DNA from 2 places in the Alteromonas sp. ABH4_456 genome. Region 1 is predicted to be linked to the other one. Evidence: predicted binding sites of a transcription regulator. Region 1 holds the regulator's gene; the other holds the start of a gene.
The links. Region 1 encodes FNR, which switches genes on or off when oxygen is low (the NO sensors DNR and NnrR bind a similar motif). Its sites were predicted from a motif close to TTGATCTAGATCAA; they were not measured.
Positions count from the first base shown of each region.

Region 2: phbB (acetoacetyl-CoA reductase) is a predicted target of FNR. The motif match lies at 1,982-1,995, and genes of this name have one in related genera.

Region 1 is NZ_JBSWXO010000001.1:61,656-65,074, forward strand. It holds gene ACXAG2_RS00280 (heavy metal translocating P-type ATPase) at 1-383, shown strand, start outside; gene ccoS (cbb3-type cytochrome oxidase assembly protein CcoS) at 388-579, shown strand; gene ACXAG2_RS00290 (sulfite exporter TauE/SafE family protein) at 572-1,240, shown strand; gene fnr (fumarate/nitrate reduction transcriptional regulator Fnr) at 1,268-2,005, shown strand; gene uspE (universal stress protein UspE) at 2,108-3,028, shown strand; gene ttcA (tRNA 2-thiocytidine(32) synthetase TtcA) at 3,120-3,419, shown strand, end outside.
Region 2 is NZ_JBSWXO010000009.1:55,607-59,025, forward strand. It holds gene hrpB (ATP-dependent helicase HrpB) at 1-1,764, shown strand, start outside; gene phbB (acetoacetyl-CoA reductase) at 2,087-2,809, shown strand; gene ACXAG2_RS14275 (lytic murein transglycosylase) at 2,875-3,419, opposite strand, start outside.

The sequences.
Region 1 (3,419 bases):
ACAGCCCTGAAGATAAATTAAACGCCGTGACAGCCCTTCAGCGGCAGGGCCGTCATGTCATGATGCTGGGTGATGGTATTAACGACGCGCCGGTGATGGCAGCGGCTGATGTTAGCATTGCAGTGGGTAATGCCACGGATATCGCAAAAAGTGCCGCAGATGTGATTTTATTAAATGATAAGCTGGCTGTACTCGGACACCTTACTCTGATGGCCAGAAGAGTAAAAGCGACAGTCAGGCAGAATATGGGATGGGCCGTAGGCTACAATCTGGTTATCCTGCCGTTTGCAGTATCCGGCATCCTGACGCCGTGGATGGCGGTGATTGGTATGAGCCTGAGTAGTATTCTGGTAGTAACTAATTCGACGAGACTGTTAAAGTAACGCTATGAGTATAATTTACGTCCTTATTCCCCTTGCTGTGATTATTGTGGCCATTGCCATCGGCGTATTTTTTTGGGCAGTAAAATCGAACCAGTTTGAAGACCTGGATCGCCAGGGCTACAGTATTCTTTTCGATGATGATTTATCTCCTGAAGAAAAAAAGCTGGCCGAAGAACGAAAAAAACTCAATGAGTGATCTGTCGTTTTTTTCTGCCTTGCTGGTCGGGCTGGGCGGAGGCGTTCATTGTGTGGGAATGTGCGGCGGCGTATCGCTGGCACTGTCTGCCGCCACGCCGGCAGGCTCATCCCCTTTACCCTATGCGCTTAGCTATAACTTTGGTCGTATATTCAGCTATATACTTGCCGGCGCTGTAACCGGCGGTATCGGGCAGATAGCAAAAGATGCTGTACCGGTGACCGGCCCCGTACTCGCTGTATTCAGTGGCATCATGCTGATTGCCATGGCCTGTTATCTGGGTAACTGGTGGCGTGGCCTGACCGCTGTTGAAGCCCTCGGCAGTAAACTCTGGCAGAGAATTCAGCCGCTGTCGAAACGGTTTTTACCTTTCAGGTCTCCTATTAGCGCCTTTCCCTATGGTATGATTTGGGGATGGTTGCCCTGTGGACTGGTTTATTCCACCCTGACGTGGGCACTGGCTTCAGGGACGGCAATATCCGGTGCTGTAATCATGGCCGGTTTTGGTTTAGGAACGCTACCGGCGTTGCTGGCTGTCCGGGCAGGTGCAGACTGGCTTTCCTCAGGTTTCAGACAACCCGTAGTTCGTCAAATCATTGCTTTGAGTTTGCTGTTGTACGCATTTTTGCTGTTGTGGCAGGCTTTAAGTACTATACATTAGAATTATCGCAAACAGCGGGAAGTGAGCATGCAAAAACGTTCGGATTTTTCTATACACTGCCAGAGTTGCAGTTTCAGCCATCTGTGTCTGCCTGTGGCCCTCAACAAAACTGAGATTGAGTCACTGGATGACATCATTGAACGCAAAAAACCTTTGCATAAACACGACACCCTGGTAGAAGCCGGCGATAAATTTACCTCTCTGTACGCCGTGCGGGCAGGTTCATTTAAGTCTTTTGTCACCGATAAAGAAGGTGAAGAGCAAATTATCAGTTTCCACTTCCCTGGCGATATTATCGGTTTTGACGGTTTACGTGACGACACTCACCAGAGTTATACTCAGGCGCTGGAAACTGCCATGGTGTGTGAGCTTCCCTATTCCACCCTTGAAAAAATGTCTGAGCAATTCCCAAAATTGCGCCATCAGATCATGCGTTTTATGAGTGCTGAAATTAAGCAGGATCACGAAATGATGATGCTGCTGAATAAACGGACGGCAGAAGAACGTCTGATTTATTTTATCGCCCATCTGTCCGGTCGGTTTGAAGAACGGGGTTTTTCTCACCGTCAGTTCAATCTGAGTATGACCCGCAACGAAATCGGTAATTATCTCGGTTTAACGGTAGAAACGATCAGCCGCTTACTGACCCGCTTCCAGAAAGAAGGCATTATCAAAGTAGACGGGAAGCTCATTACTGTTCTGGATTTTGCGGCTATGGATAAAAAGCTGCACTCTATGGACATTCCTACTCTTTGCGTGGATTAAGATCCCGTTGAAATATTGATCTGAAACAAGGTCTCTCCTGCTGTAAGTCTTATACTAAAGATGAAGGCAGTATTATTGTCTTCATCAATAAGGAGAGACGCCATGATCACCTGCAAACGTATTCTCGCCGTCGTTCAGGCCGACAACCCTGAACAACCTGCCCTTTCAAGAGCCATCGAAATTGCCCGTAAAACCGGTGCAGAAGTACACGCACTGCTTGTTGTATACGACTTTTCTTATGCCATGACAACAATGCTCACCCGCAGTGAGCGTGAAGCCGTGCGTGATGCGGTAACCAAAGACCGTATTGCCTGGGCAGAAAAAAATCTGACCCGCTACGATGATTATGATGTAAAGGTTGCTGTTGAGTGGAGTGATAAACGTTACGAAGCCATTACCCGCTACACCATTAACCGTCAGGTTGACCTGGTCGTTAAAGCTACCCGCAAACACGATGATTTTGCATCAGTGCTCTTTACACCAACAGACTGGCACTTACTAAGAAAATGTCCGGCTCCGGTTTTACTTGTCAAAGCCCATGCCTGGCCTGAACACGGTAATATTGTTGCGGCAGTCAATGTGGGTACAGAAGACAAAGAACATGCACAACTGAATGACAAGTTGACCGGTATCGCAAAGGATTATGCAGAGTTACTGAGCGGTCAGGTACATCTGGTTAATGCCTATCCTTCTGCCCCACTGAATATCGCCATTGAGATCCCCGATTTCAATCCTGAGACGTATCATAATGCTGTGCGCAATCATCATGTTCAGGAAATGGAAAACCACAGCGCTAAATTTGGGATCGGCGTAGCAAATTGCCATGTTGTTGAGGGATTACCTGATATAGCCATTCCGAAAGTGACTGAACAGCTGGATGCAGAACTCGTCGTCATCGGTACCGTGGGACGTACAGGCATATCAGCCGCCTTTTTGGGCAATACAGCAGAGCATGTTATTGATAACCTGAATTGCGATGTGCTTGCGGTTAAACCTGACGGCTTTACGTCTCCGGTTAAGTAAATGCGCGATAACGGAATGCTGCTTGTGTAGCAGCATTCCGTCTGCTTTTGTATAATGGTACTTTTATCTTTCCAGCCAATTCTGAAGTGCCATGAATCAAGTAACATCTACGCCATCTGACAACGCCAGTCACAGTGCGCAAAGTAAACAAAAATACAACTTTAACAAGTTGCAGAAAAGACTTCGCAGACATGTTGGCAAAGCCATCGAAGACTTCAATATGATTGAAGACGGCGACAAGGTCATGGTGTGCTTATCCGGCGGAAAAGACAGCTATACCTTGCTGGATATCCTGCTATTTTTACGCAAAATTGCACCGGTCAATTTCGATATCGTCGCGGTTAACCTCGACCAGAAGCAGCCCGGCTTTCCGGAGCATGTGTTACCTGAA
Region 2 (3,419 bases), on a different contig from region 1:
GTGCATCCTCTGTATGGCGCGTTGAGTAAACAACGGCAAACTGCCGCTATTTTACCGGATAGCCGGGGAATGAGAAAAATCATTCTTGCTACTAATATTGCCGAAACCAGCCTGACGATTGAAGGCATTAAAGTAGTCATAGATGCCGGTCTTGAAAACGTCGCTAATTACCATCCTCCCACCGGATTTACCCGCCTGAATACGCAGATGATTTCACAGGCATCGGCTATTCAGCGCAAGGGACGGGCAGGGCGCCTGGGGCCCGGGAAAGTGTATCGCATGTGGCCGAAAGAGCAGCATGACAGACTGGCAAAATACCCGCTGCCACAAATTTTGCGTGAAGATATCTCCCCGCTTACTCTGGATGCGCTGGCCTGGGGAACTGAATTGCATAATATGCGCATGTTGACGCCTCCTTCTCAGGCGCAATCTGCAGCAGCATTACACCGCCTGCAACAAGCCGGTGCCGTAGACCGCGATGGTACGTTAACAGCACATGGTCGCGGACTTAACAAATTATCGGTGCCCCCGGCTCTGGCAAATATGTTAGTGAAGGCAAAAGAAGCCGGAGCGCAGACGCGTTTGCCTGAACTGGAGGATGTTGCCTGTTATGTGGCGGCTGCCTGTGAAGAGCATTCAGCTTCTGAGCGGCAATTTCACGTATCAGCCTGGCTTGAACAACTGGCAGAACCCCAGTTATCCGGTTTGAAAGCCAGGGCCTCGCGGTTTGCATCTGCACTTGGCATCTCACTGAAAGCAAAGCCCCGGAAGTTAAATGGTGAAGCTGTTGCAGTGTGTCTCGCGCTGGCTTTTCCTGAGCGGGTTGCGAAACGTAAGCAGGGTAGTGATTATAAGCTGGCCAATGGCCGGGGTGCTGCTCTGCCTGAAGGCATGATTGAAAAGTCTGACTGGCTGGTGGTTAAGGAAGGGCAGGTTAACGGCTCTGACGTGATCATTCGTCAGGCCGAACCTGTTAATGAAACCTTATTAAGACAGTTATATTCGCAGGCTTTCAAACTTAAAGATACGGTGACGTACAACAGTCAGAAGAAGCAAATGGAAGCGCGCAAAACCGAAGGTTTCCATGAAATAGTGTTAAGCAGTGAACCGGCAACTAACGTGCCGGCCCGCATTCGCGGTGAGGCCTGGGTATCGTTGCTGGAAGGATTGCCGTTATCCGCGTGGCCTTTCAGTGAAAAAGACTGGCAATGGTGGTACCGGTATCAAATGGCCTGCGGGTGTGACTTACATCAACCGCAAGCTTTCGACAGCCCGCCGGTATGGAAAGACCCTGAGTCACCATTGTCGCTTCTGGACCGTAGTGATATTTCCGCACGATTATCTTCGTTTAAAAGTTGGGAGCAACTTGCCGGCCTGTCCTGGGCGACACTGCTACACCAGTCACTCCCCTGGAGCCAGCAACACGCCATGGACAATGCTTTGCCACTGAGCATCACCGTGCCTTCCGGTGAAAAAAGGAAACTGGTCTACCGGTCAAACGGCGAAGTCGTGCTTCCGGTCAGACTGCAGGAAATGTTTGGTTGTGCAGATACGTTCACTGTTGCAGACGGCGCAAAAGTCATTACGCTGGAGTTGCTGTCTCCTGCGGGAAGACCAGTACAAACGACATCGGATCTAGCCGGCTTCTGGCAGGGTAGTTATCTTGCTGTGCAGAAAGAAATGAAAGGACGATATCCGAAACACCGGTGGCCTGATAATCCGATGGAAGCTGAAGCCGGACGTTCAATGAAGCCGAGAAAATAAACGGGTGGTTGCTCCTGAACTATTGTACCCGTCTTACAACTTTAATCATGTTTGAACGGTGTATACAACTAATTTACGTGCTGCAATTATTATGCAAGTATTTGTTATTAAAAGAGATCCTCTGACCAGTTAATAGCTAAATACTTGTTCATTTTTTCAACTGCATGATAAGTAAGAAGTTTCTTATTCACTATAGTCATTCATCTGGACACGGGCATTGACCCCGCGCAAAAAGTCTTCAGGTTTCCGTTGTCAACATCTCATCAAGCATGCTTATATAGAATTGTTGTACAAATATGAGTCAACATTTGAGGGAGACGAAATGAGCAAAGTTGCACTGGTCACAGGTGGCACCCGGGGAATAGGTGAAGCAATTTGTGTAGCGTTGAAAGATGCGGGTTACACTGTTGTGGCAAATTATGGTGGTAACGATGAAGCGGCTAAGGCGTTTACTGAACGCACTGGCATACCTTCATTTAAGTTCGATGTCTCGAATTTTGAGAAAACGAAAGAAGCAATTGACCAAATCGCGACAGATTATGGTCCGGTGGATATTCTAATCAACAATGCCGGGATCACCCGGGACGGCACCATGCACAGAATGAATTTTGAGCAATGGGATGCCGTTATTCAAACTAACCTCGCTTCCTGTTTTAACACGTGTCGCTCAGTGATTGATTCAATGCGCGCCCGTGGTTTTGGTCGCATTGTTAATATTGGTTCGGTTAACGGTCAGGCTGGTCAGTATGGCCAGGTTAACTATGCGGCAGCTAAGTCCGGTATTCATGGTTTTACTAAAGCGCTGGCACTTGAGGGTGCAGGTAAAGGTGTAACCGTAAACGCTATTGCGCCGGGTTATGTTGATACTGACATGGTGCGTGCGGTACCGGAAGAAGTATTGAAGAAGATCATTGCAACAATTCCGGTGGGTCGTTTGGGGAAACCTGAAGACATCGCCCGCAGTGTTATGTTCTTAATAGGCGATGAAGCCGGATTTATTACCGGTTCTACATTGTCCATTAACGGCGGACAGCACATGTACTAAGCTGTACGGTTACAATGTTCACAGAGCACGCCCGTGCTCTGTGAACTGACCGTATCCGGATCCAGCTACTCGCTTTCTTTATTGCCGTCGCTCTCTTTGAGTACATCCGGCAACACACCAATCGCTTTCATCACATCCAGTCCCGGAAAACCATCAGCAATCAGGTTGCTGGCCAACTGATATTCGCGGAGCCCTGCACGGGTTGCCGGTCCGATAATACCGTCGGGTTTACCTACATTGTAACCGGAAGCATTCAGCGCTGTTTGCAGTTTCAAAATGTCATCCCTGGTATAAGCCGGTAATTCCGGTAACGCTTTATCAATACCGGCTTCACCGGCAATCTGGTCAGCCAGCTTACCTACGGCGATGGCGTAGAATTCAGAATTGTTCCAGCGCATAATAATTCGGAAGTTGTGATAGGCAATGAACGCCGGACCGTTATGACCGGCAGGTACAACGACATATCCTTTCTCATCACTGTTACCCAGCGCACTGCCGTCTGCTTTTTTGATCCCGCTTTCGTTCCACTCAGTAATACTGCGCCGGTTTTTATATCCCGTTTCGCGATAATCGAAATTATCCGGTAACTGAATTTCCCTTCCCCAACGGA